DNA from 2 places in the Psychrobacillus sp. FSL K6-2843 genome. Region 2 is predicted to be linked to the other one. Evidence: riboswitches for the same ligand, from Rfam matches in the RefSeq annotation. Region 2 holds a riboswitch; the other holds the start of a gene.
What was found. A riboswitch is a leader RNA that binds a small molecule or an ion and turns the genes downstream of it on or off. The one in region 2 is predicted to bind FMN.

Region 1 (10,679 bases), 1.1 Mb from region 2:
ACAATATGCAACGCTTCTACAAATTGAAGCTTCATATCTATAATAGATTCTCCACACTCCTGTGCTAATTGCTCCCATGTGAGCCCACTAATGTGATAACCGCTCATTCGATAGACTAATAGTATACGATGTATTTCCTGTAACTCAGCAATTTGAAGTAAATGCTCTAACTGACTTTTAAAGTCCTTTTGAAATGTTGATGATTTATAGTCTCTCCCTCGTAAGTAATCTTTCACAAACTGGTGAACCGAATAATCTTTTTGATTGGGAATAAATCTAGTTTCATTTTTATTAAAATAAGATAGTGTTTGGACTACTAATTCTAATCTTGACCAGAACAATTTTTCATTTCCCCTTAGCTCCCAGCCATTAAACAAAGGTTCTGTATATCCAGTTAACTGTTTTAAACCTTTATGACTAATCCTTAGTAGAGAATCTTCCTCTTCAATCCAGTTGTTTTGTTGGAGTTTAAACAACTGCTGCTTATATTCTTCTTGTGTTAACTTCGGATAAATAGAGAAAAAACGATGTAGATTAAAATAAGTGACATCTTGAATGGTTTGTCCAGATTTTTTCCCTTTTAATAAGTAAAAGGAAGCCATTGCTGACCGTTCCCCATTAAATTTTTGAATAACATTTAGTAATAGTTGGCTAAAATACAATTTAAATACCTCACAGTTTGAAAGTATTTTTGTTGAAAAGAAACGTAAACAGCTTTAGAATGAATAAGATAGCTAATTCTTATAAGTAGAATTAAAGGAGAGAATATACTAATGGCAAAATATACTATAGTAGATAAAGATACGTGTATCGCATGCGGAGCTTGCGGAGCAGCTGCTCCAGACATATATGACTATGACGATGAAGGTATTGCCTTTGTTATTTTAGATGATAACACGGGAACAACGGAAGTTCCAGAGGAACTGATGGAGGACATGGAGGATGCATTTGAAGGCTGCCCTACCGATTCCATTAAAGTGGCTGAAGAATCATTTGAAGGCGACGCTCTAAAATTTGAATAGTATATTAATGCCAAGAAGGATGACTAGCTCATTTTTCTTGGCTTTTTATATTTCTATAAACTTAAGTGGCAGGTTAATACTATACCTACAAAAAAATAAAAACCGCAGACAAACTAGAAATTGTCTAGTTTGCCAGCAGTCATACATATCTTTAATTTATATTTGGAACTTTAAACGACTCGCTCACCTTGTCTAGTATAGGCTTCAATCGTTTAAATAGAACAACCATAACAATTGTAACTATAATACCTTTTATCAGATTAAACGGTAAAATACCGAAAATGATAGAATTAAATAAAGCTGTTCCTGTTTCCGCTGGGAAGTTTAAAAAGTACGAATACATTGGTAAGAAAACGTAATAATTTAACAGGCTCATACCAAGGGCCATACAAACTGTCCCGACGCCTAAACCATAAGCAATCCCTTTAGAGGAAGAAACTTTACGATAAATGACATAAACAGGTGTCAAAAACAAAATACTAGTTGCGAAGTTAGCCATATGACCGACTGGAACGCCTGTAGGACTTCCTGAAAAGAACCAATCTAGTACGTTTTTCATGAAAGCTACAATGATTCCTGCAATTGGCCCCATAGTGATTGCAGCAATTAACGCTGGGATATCACTGAAGTCAATTTTCAAATAAGCTGGTAAAACTGGTAACGGAAATGCAAGCAGCATTAAAACGAAAGAAATACTACTTAGCATTGCGATTGCAATAAGCATACGCGTCTTACTTTTTGCCATAAATCCTCTCTCCTTTTGCGATTCACTCCACAAGAAGAAAGGTTCAGTTCGTTATCAATACTCAAAAAATCCCTTAAGCAAATAAAGCTTAAAGGAGAAAAAGGTACACTTAAATAAGCGTATCCGTATAAGAGCATACGAAAAACGACTGCACCTTCACCTTCTCCCATCCAGACTATACTGTCGGCTTTGGAATTTAACCAAATCCTGCCATTTACGGCTCGCGGGCTCAAGAAAAAACTCTTCTAATACCGCCGATCGGGAATTTCACCCTGCCCCGAAGATGAATCAATATTTTATTGTCATTCAAGATTATCTTGAATTACAATCATTTTATCAAACTATATTAATATATGCAATACAACTGTTTCGATTTAAGTATATTAACAGATGAACCTTTTTTATGAAATTAAAGTACAGTGATTTTTTGTTCACCTTATATATAACTGTAATAAATAACTCTTTCCGACTATAAAACTTGCCTGAACGGTCATAAATTTTTCTGTCCGGTTATAAACTCGTCCGAACGGTCGTAAATTTTTCTATCCGGTCATAACTCTCGTCCGAACGGTCATAAATTTTTCTATCCGGTCATAACTCTCGTCCGAACGGTCATAAATTTTTCTATCCGGTCATAACTCTCGTCTGAACGGTCATAAATTTTTCTATCCGGTCATAAATCTCGTCTGAACGGTCATAAATTTTTCTTTCCGGTCATAACTCTCGTCCGAACGATCATAAATTTTTCTATCCGGTCATAACTCTCGTCTGAACGGTCGTAAATTTTTCTATCCGCTCATAACTCTCGTCTGAACGGTCATAAATTTTTCTATCCGGTCATAAATCTCGTCCGAACGGTCATAAATTTTTCTATCCGGTCATAAAACTCGTCCGAACGATCATAAATTTTTCTATCCGGTTATAAAACACTTTTTTCGTATAAAAAACCCAATAAAAAAATCGACCGACTAATTAGTAGGTCGATTCTTTATTATTCAGTGGTTCATCATGTACCCATTAGGGCCAATTGGGATTGGTAAATTAGCTGTCAAATCAAATCGATCCCATTGCTTCTGTACAACATTTTCTAGACGAACTGTTTTATCGAAGCTTGCAGCTGTTAATGTAAAGGCTTCAATCATAAGAATAGAATCTTCATATTCCAATGTTGCCAAATCTAATGCTTCGTCAAATGTTATTACAACCGTGTTGCCTTCCTCTGATACCTCATAACTAACATCTTTCGGTACAACAGTCGTATAAAGATCATTTGCTGATTTTGGCATATCTTTAAAAGCATTCTCAAACTTAGCATCCTTTGGAACAAGGAATGTCAGTCCGCTATTCATTGTGTGTTTAAAATACATTCGTTCTTTGTTTCCGCTTGCCAATTCCTTTTTCCCTATTACTCCTACTTGGTCCCAATTGATAGCTGTGCCATCCTCACTTAATCGTTCCAGGAAGGAAAAATCCGTAAAAATATGACGGATTGTATCAGTATACACTCCGGAAGTAGCTGAAGCAGCATCATAACCATGCCCTTTAGGTAAATAGTGTTGAAGCGTATCGCCATCTGAAACTAAATTACCTTGCAAGGGCAAATATTCCTCGAACCCTAGAGCAGATTCATCTATAGTGCTTGCATATTTTTCATATAACTGAAGACTATTTGGCAATCCGTCAGTAAAATCTTCGTTTATTTTATCCCTAGGTATAATTATTGTGATTGGGTAAGCTTCTGCCCCTTCTGTTACAGAAAAATGAAATGGAATTCCATCATTTAAATCATCTTCATATACAGTTCTAGCGTTGTTAAAGGCTTGAACGGGCACTAATTCACTTTCGACAGCTAAAGAATTGACTACATCATTTGAATTTTCTATAGCCGCATCTTCCTTGGCTTCCATTCCGCCCTCTGTTGTTTCTACCTCAGAGGCAGGAGCAATGTCCAACGTTCTCAACATGTCCGATTTGTCTGTAGCCTGTTGCTGGATTGCAGATTTTTCACTACTTGTGCCCAAGTATGAAGAAATTAAGAACGTTAACAACAAAACAGAAGCAACAGACACTAAAAGTGGCATCCATTTAGAAAACGATTTATTATTTCGTATAACTTTATTTAAATCGGAAGAATCCATTTCTAACTTCACTCGATTGTATACTTCATCCTTCGAACGATTATCTGTGAACTTGGGCATGTTGTGTAAGAGCTCATCTAACGCTTTATTCTTTTCTTCTTGATTACTCATGTAAAACATTACCCTCCTTTTGTTTATCAGATAATTTTTCTCGAAGTGATTTAATAGCTCTATGCTGAGTAGTCTTTACCTTACCTTCTGTCCAATTTAATACTTGTGCGGTTTCAGCAATGGACAGCTCTTGAAAATATCTCATAATGACTACCATTTTCTGATCTCCAGTACATGTATCTAAAGCTAGTAGCAAGGCTTTCATTTCATCATTTAAAACAGTAAAATCCTCCGGCAACATGTCTTTTGATGCAAGCTGTGTAGATTCCCAGTCAAAAGCATCAAACATTCTCTTCTTTCTAACGGAATACTTTCGAAAATGATCAATAGCCACATTTTTTGCAATTGAAAATAACCATGTTTTCTCGGAGCTTTTTCCCTCAAACTTACTGTAAGCTCTTAGAACACGAACATAAACCTCCTGGACCAAGTCTTCCGCAGTTTGTCTATCTTTAACTAGATAGATCAAAAACTGAAAAACGTCTTGATGATAGGTATCATACAAGCGGTGGAAAACGGAGTCATTCATAATGCTCCCCCCGTTCTTTCAATTAGTCGTTTCATCTCCCGATTTGTTACATTAGCTTAATGGCAATTGAATAATAAATGTTGTGCCTACCCCGACTGTGCTTTCAGCTGATAGGTGACCTTCGTGTCTTTCGACTATATTTTTGGCAATAGCAAGGCCGAGGCCAGTGCCAGCTTTCCCTCTAGTTCTAGCTTTATCGGCTTTATAAAACCGCTCAAAAATATAAGGTAAATCCTCCGCAGGTATACCAAATCCAGTATCCGATACCTTTATAATGATTTGGTTTTTGTACTTCTCTAACAGAACGGAAACAGAGCCTTCTTCCGGTGTATGCCTTAAAGCATTATCAATTAAGTTCGTTAAAACCTGTTCCATACGATCTTCGTCTATCTCAATTTCGATTAATTCCTCAGAAGGTATATTGTGATCAAACTTTAAGCGAACGTTACTTTCTTTCGCAGCTTGGTCAAATTTTTGGGTGATCCTTTCGATTACCGAAACAATTTCTGCTTTTTCTTTGTGTATGCTCAAATAACCTGATTCAAGTCTTGCTAAATCTAATAACTCTGTTACAAGTCTACCCATACGTTTAGATTCATCATAAATAACCCGAATCATTTCATTTTTGTCTTCTTCTGTCGTGACTATTTCATCGATAATGGCTTCACTGTATCCTTGCAGCATAGAAATAGGTGTTCTTAGCTCATGAGAAACATTAGCGATGAAATCTGAACGCATTTTGTCTAATCTATGTTGCTCAGTCATGTCGCGCAATACGACCACTGCCCCACGAACAGATTCATTGCTATAAAGAAGGCTGATCGACACAGAGAAGTATGATCCTCTTATTTCTAATTCCTCATCTAATTCTTCTTCTAAATGCAATACATGCTCTAGAAGATGCTGAAGTTCATCAGGTAAATCTGATTTGTTAGCAATGTCATTTTCTTCATGCCATTTATTTAACAGTTGGTCAGCCTGTGGATTACTAACCTGTACTTGAAATTCTTTGTTGAACGTAATTACGGCATCTGTCATAGAAGTGAGAATACTTGAAAGCTGTTCCTTTTCCTGATTGATTACCTCCACATGATGCTTTAATTGCTTACCCATTCTGTTAAATGCAGAGCCAAGCTCCCCTATCTCGTCTCTTTGCGTATAAGGTACCTTCGTTTCAAAGTTTCCTTTTGCTAGCTCTAAAGCCGCCTCACGCATCGATCGAAGGGGAGATGTGATTTTAGAAGAAAGAAAGAAAGTAAGCAAGGTTGTAAGTAACAGAGCTATAAATCCAGACAGAAATACAATTTTTGTTGTATTATTAGAGGTTTTATTTACAACTTCTAAGCTTTGATAAATAAAAACTGCTCCATGAACCTGTTCGTCAGCTTCTAGAGGAGATGCCAAAATTATATAGTTTTCCATTCGATTTTCTTCTGTCATGGATGGCATTAGCATTTTCTTAATAATTGTTTTATCCGAAGTATAAATCTTGGAAAGCTGCTCGTCTTCTAATATTTTATCATTGATAACTTCTTTATTGAGACCCTCTTGAACGGAGAGGAATACAGAATCTGCATTTCTTACAATTAATGTATTTGTTTCCGAGCCTAAAATATCACTAATAATGGAGAGGGAATTCTCTAGATTTTCATGCTGTTCTACAATTTTCCCTATAGTAGCAGCTTCTTGTCTAAGAATTTCTTCCGCTTGTTCTGTATGAAAGTCTTCTAAAAATTCTAGCATTAGGACTGTAACGATAAACAACACAAATAAGACGAGAAGCAATATGGTTCCCCATAGCTTCCCGACCACACTATTCCAAATCCTATTCATTTCCTACCTCGAATTTATAGCCAACTCCCCAAACAGTTACAATCATTTTCGCAGCTTTTTCAGAAACTCTATTTAATTTTTCACGTAATCTTTTTACGTGGGTATCTACTGTACGTAAATCTCCAAAGAAATCGTAATGCCAAACTTCTTTTAACAGCTGTTCCCGATCAAAAACTTTATCTGGCGCTTTAGCAAGGAAGTAAAGCAATTCATATTCTTTTGGAGTTAAGCTAACTTCTTCACCATCTGCAGTGACTCTATGTGCATCATGGTCAATGGTTAAATGAGGAAATACAACAATATCCTTAGAAATGGAAACTGTCTGTGATGGAGAAAATGCTGCTGATCTTTTCAGAAGTGCCTTTACTCTAAGAACAACCTCTCTTGGACTAAAAGGTTTTACAATATAATCGTCCGCTCCCAATTCAAAGCCTTCTACACGATTAGCTTCTTCGCCCTTAGCTGTTAAAAGAATAACTGGTGTGTCTTTATGTTCTCGAAGCTCTGTAATAACCTCTATACCATCTTTTTCAGGCATCATAATATCTAGGAGAATACAATTATATTCATTTTCTAAAGCGAGCAAAAGAGCAGCTTCTCCGTTTTCAGCTTCCTCTACCATATACCCTTCTCTTTCTAAATACATTTTCAACAAACGACGGATACGTTCTTCATCATCTACTACTAAAAGTTTTATCATTTCTGACATTTAAATATCATACCCTTCTATCTACATCTATTCTATATTGTACAATTACTTAACATAAAAGAAAAGAAAAGCTCTACATTCTGCTGAATGTAGAGCTTTTTGACACTACTTTTGACTTACTTATGCGTATGAGTGAAGACCCGCAATGATTAAGTTTACAGCAATAAGGTTAAACATAATGATGATAAAACCTATTAATGCCAACCATGCAGATTTTTCACCTTGCCATCCTTTTGTCAATCTTAAATGTAAGAATACCGCATAGAATAACCATGTGATAAGAGCCCAAACTTCTTTTGGATCCCAGCCCCAGAAACGAGACCAAGCTTCATGAGCCCATATCATTGCAAATATTAGAGCCCCTAATGTGAATACAGGAAAGCCAATTAATACAGAGCGATACCCGATTTCATCCATTAGTTGAGAATTAGCTTTTTTAGCTAATGGCTGTAAAACTGTAGCAATACGTTTACGTAAGATTAATCGAAGTAATCCATAAAGTACTGTACCGAATAGGACTGCCCATACAACAGTCGTTAACTTCTTACCATTAATTAAAGGTGGAACTTCAATTAGCGGTTCCATAGCCCCATCAGTAATAACCTCTGATTCATTCATACCAAATAGTGCTGGTAGGTTATATTCTATATCATGTGGATTTCCTTCTTTGTCTATATAAGAATATTCTGCTGAATAATCTACTGCAGAAAATGAAACAGTTGAAATAACGAAACCTAAAACTAAAACTAAAAGGTACATGGTTGCTTCTATCCAAAAACGTTGCTTAGACGGTTTTGTTAGGTCGATATTTTTTAGTAACCATATTAAACCCGCTACTGCACTGATTGCTAATATAGCTTCACCAAGTGCTGCTGTAATAACATGAATAGTTAACCAGTGACTTTTTAGAGCTGGGATTAATGGAGTGATATCCTTTGGGAACATGCTTGCATAGGCAATGATTAGCACTGCTATAGGCAATGCAAAAAGACCAAGAGCAGGAGTTTTATAGATAAAGTGAATAAGTATAAAAGCTCCTACTACGAGCATTCCGAATGCTGTAGTAAATTCAAATAAGTTACTTACTGGTGCATGTCCAGCAGCAATCCAACGGGTAATAAAATAACCCAAGTTAGCTACAAAACCAATAATCGTCACTATAATTGCTAAATTTCCCCATCGTTTATATGAATTTGTAGCTGCTGCACTTGAAGATTTGACTGCTCCACCAAATAAAAACGTAGCAACCAAATAAGCGACAAACGCTACAAACAATAAAGTCTCACTTACAGAAACCATTGTCATTTTATTTTACACCTTCCTCTGTTTCCTCTTTTTCTTGTTTTGCATCTAAATCTTGCTGATCTTCGTATGGTGGTATATTGGTTATCTTCGAAACCTCATCGATATCCTTCTTAACGCTCATCCAGTTTTTGTTCGTATGAGCAGCTACTACCATCTGTCCATCCTCTAAATATTGAAGCCAAATACGTCTATGGTTCCAATAAGACCCTTGTGCAACACCAATCATAAAGATAAGTCCACCAAGCATTAGAATAGGAAGTGTTAAATCTTTGCGAATTGTAAGACCTGACATATCTCTAGTTTCTACACTTTCAAATTTAACTTTATATTCTGTTTCCCCTAAAGGTTCTAATGTATTTTGAATCATGACAAAACTAGTTTCACCTTTTGGATATTCCGGGCTGTACATTTTCACTAAAAATGCAGGATTCTTAGGCTCAGGAGTCTCTGATTGAGGTTCACCATCTACAAAACCAGAAAAATTAGCGTAGTAGTCTACAATTTCTACCTTATAACCATCATTTAACTCGTACATACTTTGTGGATTTGATAACTCCACCGTAAACTGACCATGATCAGTACCAGTAGCTTTGTCCTCCAAATGGAAAGTCATAGACTTTAATTCATTAAGACGGAAATCCATCTGGAACACAGAGAAATTATCAAATTTCAAAGGTTCATTAACCTGGATGGACTCTTCCTTCACTAACTTTAAGTCTTCGGGATGACCAGCGACTGCATCATCTGGCCCTTTATATAAAGCTACATCCGTTTGATAATTTTTAGCAATCGATCCCACTCTATCAAGTGCTTCACCAAAAACTTCTTCTGACTCTTCTTTTGTATATGTTTCATAGATGAAATCCTTACTCTCTAAGAAATAACCATCTGTTTGTGGTATGTAAAGAGTTTCTCCTTCTCTTATCCACATAGTTTCATCTACATAAAACCCTGGGATTGCACGTAGCATAACACCAAACAGGAAAAGTATTAAACCTAAATGGTTTACGTAAGGCCCCCATCTGGAAAAACGACCTTTTTCTGCAAGAATTGCATTTCCTTCTCGTTTAACCTTATACTTCATTGACTTAAGCTTTTCTTCCGCCTTCTCAAGAGATTCGACAGGAGCTTCTACTTCTGCTGCGCCGAATACACGCTGACGTTTCAAAAAGCTAATATGTCTTTTTGTTTTTTGTTTTTTAAGAGATTTGTAAAGTGGTATTACTCTATCCAAACTTGCAATGACTAAAGAAATACCTAGCATTCCCACTAGCGTTTGGAACCACCAGGAGCTATAAAGATCAGAAAGTCCTAATTCATAATATAATGTTCCAAACCATCCATACACTCTCTCATAATATGCTGCAATATCTTCTTCTCTCGTTGCAGGAACATAAAAAACCTGTGGCAGAATAGTTCCTATAGCGGCAGCTATTAGGATAGCAACGATAATCCACATTCCGACTTTTACACTAGAGAAGAAATTCCAGATTTTATCAATTATTGTTTTGTTATAGGTTTGAGAACGTCTTGCAGACCCTTCATATCTCATATCAACAATCTTTTGTTCTCTCGATTGTTGACTTAAAGGGCGTCCACAGCTTTCACAAAGCTCTGTACCTGCAGGGTTGACGTGCCCACATTTACAAACTATCTTGTCCATCTAAAAGACTCCTTTAGGAAGGTTTGATTTGTTCCATGAAATTTGCAATATCTTGCTCGGTCATCTCACCTTTAATAATCTTTTCTATCTTACCTTCCGGGCTAATCAAAAAGGTTGTTGGTAGCGGATCAATATTATAGGAATCCAACAAGCTTTTGTTTTGATCGATTGCAATAGGAAATGTTAAGCCATAACGGTTAGCAAAACGATTTACCTTTAAATCCGATTCTCCAACATTAATAGCTAGAGTCTGAACACCTTGATCTTTGTAGACATTGTACTGATTGTCCATTGCAGGCATTTCCTTTGCACAAGGTTTACACCAAGTTCCCCAGAAATTTAAAAAGATGCCTTGTCCTTTGTAATCGGAAAGCTTATGCTGTTCTCCATTCGTGTCTACCACATGGAAATCCGGTGCTTTATCGCCGACTTGTAAAACTGCATTTTTTTCTTTAGTCACGTTAGAGAAAATTGTAAATACAATTGCTAGTGTAAGTACTACTAAAATAACTGCTCTTATGTAAAAACGTTTTTGTTTGGATTGAGCCAAATTTATTTCCTCCATTCCATGCATTGCCGACAATATTATATCAAAATTAATGTCCAAATTGAGAAGGACATATG
Region 2 (10,679 bases):
TTGATACAAATGATGTAGACGTGATAAGCAATTCGAATATCACAAAAGTGGAACCAAACAAATTATATAATCATGATGAAATAATTCCGGTAGATGTTGTAGTTTGGACAGCCGGTATTCAGCCAGCTGCTCCTGTTCGTGCTTTACCTGGAGAGAAGGACAAAACTGGTCGCATCATCCTTACTCAATATCATGATCTACCAAGTTACGATAATGTCTTTGTAGTTGGTGATTGTGCATCCTTGCCGTTTGCTCCAAGTGCACAGCTAGCAGAGGAACAGGCAGAGCAGATTGTGAAAGTACTGCAAGCACGCTGGAAGGGTCAGCCACTACCAGAAAAAATGCCAGATATTAAGCTTAAAGGCTTTATGGGATCTCTAGGTAAAAAGCAAGGCTTTGCTTATTTGGCAGATATCTCTGTTACTGGACGTATTGCAAGATTGATGAAATCAGGTTTACTTTGGATGTATAAACGCCATAACGGATAAATTAAAAAAGCTTGGAAACGTGGAGTTAAACGCGTTCCCAAGCTTTTTATTTTTTTATAAAATGCTTTCTCTGGGAAAAAGCATTTTACTTAATAAGCTTATTTGAGTACTTTTTGAAATGATACTTAACGTTATTCTGCTATATAACCGTACTTTTCGAGGGCAGAGAATACAGGCTTTAACTGAATATAACCTTCCCCTATAACTTCCTCGTTTATCATTATTAATGGGTAGAAAAACTCATCATTTGCAATTTGATTGGCAATTGACAGTTGTTTTTCGTCTTCTATTGGCTTTTCTATATCAATATATAAAAATGTTATTTGATGTCCAGGAAATTTTCTGGTAATTGCAGCTTCTAACCATTCATACGTGTCCTTAGAAGAAGGAGCATTCACACAGCTTGCACATACTATATCGGCACCGTAAATTTCAACAGTGAGTTTTTCTTGTGCCATAAAATACTTGTCCCCTTTAACTTATATATTATTTTACCCATCTATATTATAAAGGGGATACGGAAATACTGTCAAAAAGCGAATATCCTTTAAATGATAGAGTTTTAATATGATAGCTTTAGTCATGATTGTTTCATGCACTAACGGTTGTTGATTTAGTTAGTCTGAAAGTCCAGGAATGCAAATCAACTAAAAGGTGGTAATACGAAGAAAGCCTCTACGTCGAATTTTTATGATACAATACTAATCAAATAGAATAATTTCCTTCGGGGTCGGGTGAAATTCCCAATCGACGGTGTTGAGATTATATCTCTAAGCCCGTGAGCCGCTTTTAGTGTGCAGGATTTGGTGCGAGTCCAAAGCCGACAGTTATAGTCTGGATGGGAGAAGGAGTAAGCAAAACATTTTAAAATTGCAATTTTAAAATGTATTTTTTGCTATGCACTTTCATCCCATCACAACCGTGTTGGGAATTTTTTTATTTTACAACAATTTTATATTATTCCTTCGGGGTCGGGTGAAATTCCCAATCGACGGTGTTGAGATTGTATCTCTAAGCCCGTGAGCCACTTTTAGTGTGCAGGATTTGGTGCAAGTCCAAAGCCGACAGTTATAGTCTGGATGGGAGAAGGAAGCAACGCAAGTAGACTTTTGAAAATACATATTCACTAGTCTTATTTGACGAAGCCAAATTTACCTCTCATCGAAACTCCGACAAAAAATGTTCGGGGTTTTTTATTTTGAGAAAGAGGTGAGGAAGATGTTTACAGGGATTATTGAGGAGCTAGGGGCTGTTCAGCAGATGAATATGTCTACTCAATCGATGGAAATTTCCATTGGAGCTAGCAAAATTTTAGAAGATGTACAGCTTGGCGATAGCATTGCTGTAAATGGTGTGTGTCTAACTGTTAAAAAGTTTACGAATGATCTGTTTGTGGCAGATGTGATGCCTGAAACGGTTAAATCGACAAGCTTACAGCAACTTAAAAAAGGTTCAACAGTGAATTTAGAAAGAGCAATGTCTGCAAATGGCAGATTCGGCGGTCATATTGTTTCTGGACATGTCGATGGTGTTGCAACGATTCTTCGAAAGAGACCAGCTTCCAATGCAGTATATATCGACTTAGCAATGCCAAAAGAATTGCTTTTTAACTGTTTAATGAAGGGCTCAATCACCATTGATGGTACAAGCCTGACGATTTTTAATGTAACAGATTCTATAATTACTGTTTCTTTAATACCACATACATTCAAGGAAACTGTGCTTGGCTTAAAACAGACTGGAGAAATTGTCAATATTGAAACGGATTTAATTGGCAAGTATGTAGCAAAGCATCTAGCCAATCAAAATACAGGAAAAGTGACTGTTGATTTCTTACAAAAAGCCGGATTCTAAAGGAGTGGAATGAAATGAATACTATAGACGAAGCAATCGTTGCATTAAAGCAAGGTGAAATCATCATTGTAGTCGATGATGTAAATCGAGAAAATGAAGGTGATTTTGTCGTAATAGGTGAGTATGCAACACCTGAAAACATTAATTTTATGGCAGTGCATGGTCGTGGCTTAATATGCACACCCATTTCAAATGAAATTGCAGAAAGATTGTCATTAGACCCAATGGTAAATAAGAACACGGATTCACATCAAACAGCCTTTACCATTAGTATTGATCATAAATCAACAACAACAGGCATTAGTGCATTTGAACGATCTTATACAATTCTTGCACTATTAAATAATCAAGCTGTAGCAACAGATTTCAACCGTCCAGGACATGTATTCCCTCTTATCGCAAAAAAAGGGGGAGTTATAGAGCGTCGTGGTCATACAGAAGCAGGTGTAGAACTAGCTAAATTATGTGGTTCAAAAGAAGTCGCTGTTATTTGTGAGATTATGAACGAGGACGGTACAATGGCACGCATACCACAACTTGAAAAAATTGCAGAAAAATTTCAAATGAAGTTTATTACGATAGAAGATTTAGTGAAATACACAGAAGCGAATTATAAAGCTTACGTAAAAGGAGAATGAGCATGGGACAAATTTTTGAGGCACAGCTAGTCGGTACAGATTTAAAAATAGGAATTGTAGTAGGAAGATTTAATGAGTTTATTAATGACAAATTATTAAGCGGTGCACTAGACGGTTTAAAACGTCACGGAGTTGAGGAAGGAAATATTGATATCGCTTGGGTGCCAGGAGCATTTGAAGTACCATTTATCGCAAAGAAAATGGCAAATACGAAAAACTACGATGCAATAATCGGCTTAGGTACTGTAATACGTGGATCTACTACGCACTATGACTATGTATGTAATGAAGCAGCAAAAGGCATTGCAAAAGCAGGCCTAGATACGGGTATACCTGTTATTTTTGGTATAGTGACAACGGAAAATATTGAACAAGCAATTGAACGTGCAGGAACAAAAGCTGGAAACAAAGGCTATGACAGTGCGGTTTCTGCAATTGAAATGGCGAATTTAAATCGTTTATTTTAAGAAAAGAGAATCGATACACATGACATTGAATATAATATAATTGGTTGGCTGTGAATACTGGCAAAGTGCTATTTATGAAATTAACCGACAAATTTTTTTAGCAATTCTTATTGAGAATTACCTATTCTCACTTTTCCAATAGTATATTTAAAGCACCTCTGAAACATGTACTGGTTTATTTGTACATGTACAGAGATGCTTACGTTTTCAGTGAATTAGCCTAAGTTATTTACTAGATTGAGGGAAACTTGTAAATTGTATAGACGCCATCCTTAAGAGGAGCTGCTGTTAAACAGCTATAAGACTACGAACGGTAAGTTGTCCAAGATATCTGCCGGGATTTGCAGAATATCCTATTACTGTTGGGGAAGTAACAGTAGCATTGATGACAATACGACCTGTATTTCCTAATAAACCAACTGCTAAAAGAGCATCTCCAGATGCAATTGCTACGTCCTGAGAGCTACCAGAGTTAGCATCGGTAAATAAAGGAATAGTTGCTATAACAATTCCTAAAAGATTTACTACCTCTAAAGTTGCAGTTACTGAGACAGTCTCGTTACCTGCATACGCATAAAACGCGCTAAGTGGCAAAGCAAGTCCTAGAATTGGTAAAGTTCCAATGTCGAAAATGCTTTGGAATGTAACCGTTTGGTTGGATGCTGTATTCGGTGACCAGATATAAGCGCTGCTGCCATCAATTAAAGGAGACAACATAGCTGGTGCGGTTGGTACTGCTGGTGTTGGAAGAGTACCTGGTAAAGCAGCTGTATCAGCAATGACTTGAGTATTTGCTGGAGTTGTAAATGCTTGTAAGGTTAAAACCATAAAAAAACACCTCCTCGAAGTTTATTTGCCAACAAATGGCATACTGTAACATATGAACTTTTAGTAGAGGAAGCTAGTCTAATAGACTAGAATTGAAAATAAATTTATTTTGGAAAGATATATTGGGGAATAAAAGCCTGAAGTAACACGATTCTAGCTATTTATTATTAATATTAAGTAAATAGTCTATATACAAATCATCGTAAAAATGATTTGTATTTAAGAATAAAACAGGGTAAATAATTATTTTATGAATCTTAGGGAACACTCTTATCACGGTGTGTTTTGTGGGGAGTAAACACTTCCATTTAACCAACAATTATTCTATAATGATTATAGCGAAAGGAGTCGACATATATGACTGATACAATTAACGAACAAGTACAAGAAGTTTTAGATAAATTGCGTCCATTCTTACTACGTGACGGCGGAGACTGCGAGCTTGTTGACGTTGAAGATGGTATTGTAAAATTACGCCTTTTAGGAGCATGCGGGAGCTGCCCAAGTTCTACTATCACGTTAAAAGCTGGTATTGAACGCGCTTTATTAGAGGAAGTACCTGGAATAGTAGAAGTAGAACAAGTATTTTAATACCAACACATATAAAAAAGAAGCCTGAATGAGGCTTCTTTTTTTCACCCTCGCATTTCCTGCCAACGCTCTTTTGCCATTTCAATTAGCTTGGGTTCTATAGAGGTACTTTGTTTTTCGATTACTTTGGAAAAATAACGCGTTGCTAATTCTCGGTCACCTATTCTTCTAGAAAGCTCTGCTATCATATATATAATTCGTGTCTCGGACATTTGAGTTCCATTGTAATCTTCGCTAGAATAGGAGTCTGAGTAACGATCTCTGGCTATTTCTAGAAATCTATTTTCATCTTCTTTGTTTTCCATCATGCGGTAGAGCCAAGCAGTACGAAGTGCTAAGCCAGCAATAGAGACAAATTTTTCTTTTTTTAACGTTCCACACAGTATACCTAATTTATATGTAGTGATCCCGTCTTGTGTCGATCGGACGTCGCCATAGGAACGTGGTGTCCAATTAGTCGATATTTTCTCTTTAACGATTTCTTTAAGTCCAGGTGCAAAATACTTGGTGAAGTCATCGGTAAAAGAAAAGCCACAATGCTCACAGACAAATACATTATATAATAACGGGTTGATATCTTTATTTTGATATATTGGTTGAAAGTCTGTTTCATGAGATTCGACATTTATAAATTTTGAACGTATCTTGGTTGATTTAAATTTGTTTTTACAGTGTAAGCATTCGATATCTTTTTGGTAATATGGAGGTATTTCCATTTTATCTTCTCCTTATTCTCGTTCTTGGTTTTATTATACTGTAAAAATATTTCGAAAGCGAGGTAACTTAAGTAGTTTTCCTTGTATAGATTGTGATTAAATTGATATTATATAAATAAGGAAGGAATGTGATTCAGATGACAGAAGTAGTTAATTTGTCTGAAGCGGCAGCTTACCGCGTCAAAGAGATGATGGTTCACAACGAGGAAGAAGGTTCACTTCTCCGTGTATCTGTTAACGGTGGCGGATGTAGCGGTCTTTCTTACGGTATGGGATTTGAAAAAGAGAAAAATGAAGACGATATAGTTTTACATCAGCATGATTTAGAAATAATTATATCTAGTGAAGATGCTTCTATTCTCCAAGGTACAGTCATCGATTACAAAGAATCGTTGATGGGTGGAGGCTTTACCATCGATAACCCTAATGCAATTGCATCCTGTGGCTGTGGTTCATCATTTAGAACTGCTAAAAAAGAAGGCACACCGGAAAGCTGCTAAATATTCGAAAGAACATTTTCTTACTTAAGAAAATGTTCTTTTTTAAAGGATAAGAAAGTAAATTACGTTTGGAAGTCAATGAGGATCTAACTGGTTGCTCTCGCTTTCCCCCATTTGCTTGTTGGGACAGAACTAGGCGCTTGCGCTTTTCTTGTTGTCTAGCTCCAGCGCCTTGCCCCTCGAGGTCAAATGGGAAAAAGCTGCGGTGGCTGAAGAACTGCCTCCTCGCTTTCCCCCATTTGCTTGTCGGGACAGATCTAGGCGCTTGCGCTTTTCTCATGGGCTAATTGTCTGTATATTCCCACCTTTGCAATGTTGTTAAATAGTGTTGAAATCCTATTCTAAAAGGTCTAAAATAGGATGTAGTGAAAAATTTGTCGGAAAAATGACAAAGTCCATTTCTAATTGTGAATTATTCGTATCATTAGATTCATAAAAAATATAAAAAGGTGGTTGCGATCTTCGTGAAAAGACCAACAATTCTAGTATTAGGTGCAGGTTATGGTGGATTATCTACTGTAGTGAACCTTCAAAAATTAGTAGGTACCGATGAAGCAGATATTATTTTAGTAAATAAAAATGACTATCACTACGAGTCTACTTGGTTACATGAGGCTTCAGCTGGAACTTTACGTCCAGACCAAGTGCGTTATGATATTCAAGGTGTTATAAATAAAAGCAAGGTACAATTTGTAAAAGCAACTGTCGAAGGCATTGATGTTAATACTAAGAAGGTAGCAACAAGTGCTGGAGAATACACATATGATTATTTAGTAATCGGTTTAGGCTTTGAAGGTGAAACATTTGGAATCACTGGTTTAGATAAATATGCACTATCAATTGCAAATGTAAATGCTGCTCGTCAAATCCGTGATCATATCGAATACCAATTTGCTACATGGTCTACAGAAGAAAACAGAGACGATGCTCGTTTAACTATTGTAGTAGGAGGAGCTGGCTTCTCTGGTATTGAATTTTTAGGTGAATTAGGTAATCGTATTCCTGAGCTTTGTGAAGAATACGATGTACCAAAAGAAAAAGTACGCGTTGTCTGCGTAGAAGCTGCTCCTATGGTATTACCTGGTTTTGATCCTGAGCTAGTTGAATATGCTGTTCGTCAATTAGAAGCAAAAGGAATCGAGTTCTCTATAGGTACACCAGTAGTAGAAGCTACTCCTGAAGGCGTTAAAATTAAAAAAGGCGAAGAAGAATTTGAATTCATCAAAGCTGGTACTGTAGTATGGGCTGCTGGAGTTCGTGGAAACCGCTTAATCGAAACTTCTGGTATCGAAAATATGCGTGCTCGCGTTAAAGTTGAAAAAGATATGCGTGCACCTGGATTCCCAGACGTATTCATCGTTGGTGATTGTGCTCTAATGATTAATGAAGAAACAAATCGTCCATACCCACCTACTGCTCAAATTGCTATGCAACAAGCTGTAACAGTTGCTAAAAATATCGTAGCCCTAATGAAAGGCGAAAATACAAAGGAATTTGTTCCTGAACTAAAAGGAACAGTTTGTTCTCTTGGTGAGCATGATGCAATTGGAGATGTAATGGGTAGAAAACTTACTGGTACTAAAGCATCCATCATGAAAAAGGTTATTGATAACCGTGCTCTTTTCATGATCGGTGGAGTTCCATTAGTGCTTAAAAAAGGTAAATTTAAATTATAAAAGAAAAACAATACATGGCTCCCACTGTAACTCTCAGTGGGAGCTTTTTTAAAGTATAAAAGGTAAGTATGCTTTTGTTAAAGGAGATGGATTATTTGTCGAAGGATAAACGAGGAAATGTCTGGTTGGGAGCTGCAGGATTAGTTTTAAACAACAAGGGTGAATGGCTAGTTGTTAAAAAACGATATGGTGGCTTAGAAGGAAGATGGTCTTTACCTGCAGGCTTTGTAAATGGTGATGAAACAATTGAACAGGCTGCCGTACGTGAAGTTAAGGAAGAAACTGCGGTAGATTGTACAGTTAAAAATATGATCGGTTTTAGAAGTGGGGTCTTACAGGGAAAAATCAGTGATAATATGGCCATTTTTCTTCTTAAACCAATTGAAGAGGAACCGATTATTCAAGTGCAGCTTTCTGAGCTATATGAGGCCAAATGGATACTTCCAAGTGATTTACTGAAAGATGAGAACGCTTCTGTAATGCTGCATGAATTAGCAGCTGCGTCTTTAGAAATTGGCTTTCCAACTATCGAAGGGATAAATCCTGGAGACATATTTGGGTATACTAGCTATAAATTATTCATAAAATAATCCGAACATAAATAGACTAAATTCATGTCATTAAAAATTCAACTGTGACTAGCTCTACTAATAGTGGTTAGCTTATAGAACTTCGATAAAAAGTCTTATGAAACAAAGCACATTTTTCATAAGACAGTCTATTTTTCTTTACTTAAGCACTTTTAAAACACGTATCAAATATATTTTGTTTTTTATTTACAAATATATTAATCCGTGATATATTATCTGAATATTAAAATAAATATTCAAGGAGGCGTATTATATGATTAAATTTAAAACAGAAACTGCAAAGTCTTGTCCTTATTGTAAAGGTGAAGGATATTTCCAACTTAGACTTGGTGGATCAGAAACGTGTGGCTGCTGTAATGGCTCTGGAAAAAGTAATAAGAAGATTATTTGACAAAAATGTGAAAAGAAACAAGTACATTGAATCCACGCCTCCGTTAAGGTAAACTATTTAGAGATACTACGGAGGTATATGAATATGAATTTTACAATTACACAGATGATTCTTTCAGTACTAATTTTTCTAGTTATGTTTTTTGGAATCGCCTTCTTATTAAATATGTTACTAAGAATGTCCTGGTTTGTGGCTATTTTATATCCACTAATTGTGGTATTTATCATTGATGAGGTAGGGTTCTTTGATTATTTCACTAACCCGGGTTCTTCATTCTCTGCTCTAGGAGATAAGTTTGTTTCTTTGCATATGGCAGATATCGTAATTTTAACAAGTGGTTTTGTAGGAGCAATTATTGCGGGGATCGTTATTAAAATGCTTCGGAAAAGTGGATATCAAATGTTCTAAAAAGGGATGGCCTTATAGCCATCTTTTTTTTATTGGTAAGAAAAAGCATATGCATAATTCCGAAGTACATATATAGCCTCAAGGTAACTATATAGAAAGGTATGGGAAAAAGAAACGAATATTATGTATCAATCGACTAATGTATTAGAAAAGGAGGGGTGGTATTGAAAAAGTGTGTGATTATAACAGTAATGATGCTAGGGAATCTATTGTTATGGGGATGCTCGGATGAATCAAGCAACAGTTCAATAGACCAAAACACTACAACAGAAGTAACCATTGGTAATCCTACTGCACAAGAAATTCTGGAAATTGATTCAAAAGCTGATATTTTTCAGTGGGATAGTATAATCTATAGTACGAATATTGAGTGGGTTAACGAACTTGTCTTAACAGAAGGTGATTTAGTAGGGAAAATTGAGTATAACACTTCTAATCCAATGGATTTTAAAGATTCTACAGCAAATATTCTGCCCATTGGTACTGAAATATTTAAAGCTAAAGAACGTAATGATGTACTTATTACTAAGTATAATGATGAATTAAAATACTATTATCACTTAGTTGAAGGATAAACAACAAATAGAGTCCAATTAGGAAAAAACAAGAAGCGCATTCGATTTAAGGCGAATACGCTTCTAGAGATAATAAAATACTAAACAAGTTTAACAGTACCTGTTATTTAGAGAATAATGCACAGTAGTTGTGGGCAAGAGGAATGTATATTTAAACTACATTTGATTTAACTCTTAATTTGTAAAAAAGCTATAAAATCACGGTGTAAATAATGATAGATATCATAATCCCAGTTAGGGCACCCATAAATACCTCTATTGGTTTATGACCAAGCAACGTTTTTAATTCTTCTAGCTTTTCTTCACTTTTCTTTTGTCCCCAACCTTTTGTCTGATTCACAAATGCCTGAAAATCTACACGCATTTGATTGATAATAATGGCTTGCTGGCCAGCCTGGAATCTGACACCAGTTGCATCGAACATCACTATAACTGCAAATACAGTAGCAACTGCAAAGAGAGGTGAGTCTAAACCTGTCTCAAAAGCAATAGCTGTGCAAAGAGAAGTTACAGCCGCAGAGTGGGAACTAGGCATTCCACCAGTAGAAGTAAATAACTTCCAATCAACCTTTTTGGTGACCAAAAAATGAATAGGTATTTTCACGAACTGAGCAAAGAAAATAGAAAATAGAGCAGCTAGTAATGGAGTATTTTGGAGGATTGTCAGAGTAGACACAGCCTTTCAAGGAAAACTTTAGTTACTACTAGTATAACATATTACTACTATTCGAAAAATCAAACTTGTTGCTATATAATGATAATGTATCCAAATTATCTAGGGGGAAAAATAATGATTATAAATACTAATGAAGTATTATTCGAAGAAGTGCAATCAGAAACACTAGTGGTGGGCATTCCAAAGCATCCTGAAAACACAGAGAAGTGGGATGCATTGTTAAATGCTTTTGGAGACCACATCCTAGAATGGGTAAAAAGCGGAGACATTTCATCAGATTT

Region 1: linked by a shared signal. The riboswitch ahead of MKY94_RS08800 (ECF transporter S component) and the one ahead of ribE (riboflavin synthase) in region 2 are both predicted to bind FMN.

The regions. Positions count from the first base shown of each region.
Region 1 is NZ_CP152021.1:1,754,603-1,765,281, reverse strand. Features, by position in the region: gene MKY94_RS08810 (helix-turn-helix domain-containing protein) at 1-662, opposite strand, end outside; gene MKY94_RS08805 (ferredoxin) at 774-1,022, shown strand; gene MKY94_RS08800 (ECF transporter S component) at 1,174-1,767, opposite strand; FMN riboswitch at 1,922-2,056, opposite strand; gene MKY94_RS08795 (hypothetical protein) at 2,763-4,016, opposite strand; partial or broken gene sigX (RNA polymerase sigma factor SigX) at 4,009-4,551, opposite strand; gene MKY94_RS08785 (ATP-binding protein) at 4,597-6,378, opposite strand; gene MKY94_RS08780 (response regulator transcription factor) at 6,371-7,087, opposite strand; gene ccsB (c-type cytochrome biogenesis protein CcsB) at 7,208-8,392, opposite strand; gene MKY94_RS08770 (cytochrome c biogenesis protein ResB) at 8,394-10,055, opposite strand; gene resA (thiol-disulfide oxidoreductase ResA) at 10,069-10,605, opposite strand.
Region 2 is NZ_CP152021.1:2,886,590-2,897,268, reverse strand. Features, by position in the region: gene MKY94_RS14695 (NAD(P)/FAD-dependent oxidoreductase) at 1-488, shown strand, start outside; gene MKY94_RS14690 (YuzD family protein) at 620-946, opposite strand; FMN riboswitch at 1,205-1,342, shown strand; FMN riboswitch at 1,446-1,583, shown strand; gene ribE (riboflavin synthase) at 1,707-2,342, shown strand; partial or broken gene ribB (3,4-dihydroxy-2-butanone-4-phosphate synthase) at 2,357-2,941, shown strand; gene ribE (6,7-dimethyl-8-ribityllumazine synthase) at 2,983-3,447, shown strand; gene MKY94_RS14670 (hypothetical protein) at 3,736-4,275, opposite strand; gene MKY94_RS14665 (NifU family protein) at 4,633-4,866, shown strand; gene MKY94_RS14660 (DUF2225 domain-containing protein) at 4,911-5,582, opposite strand; gene MKY94_RS14655 (iron-sulfur cluster assembly accessory protein) at 5,720-6,082, shown strand; gene MKY94_RS14650 (NAD(P)/FAD-dependent oxidoreductase) at 6,547-7,758, shown strand; gene MKY94_RS14645 (NUDIX domain-containing protein) at 7,854-8,348, shown strand; gene MKY94_RS14640 (YuiA family protein) at 8,602-8,739, shown strand; gene MKY94_RS14635 (YuiB family protein) at 8,818-9,147, shown strand; gene MKY94_RS14630 (hypothetical protein) at 9,312-9,722, shown strand; gene MKY94_RS14625 (divergent PAP2 family protein) at 9,913-10,389, opposite strand; gene MKY94_RS14620 (leucyl aminopeptidase) at 10,513-10,679, shown strand, end outside.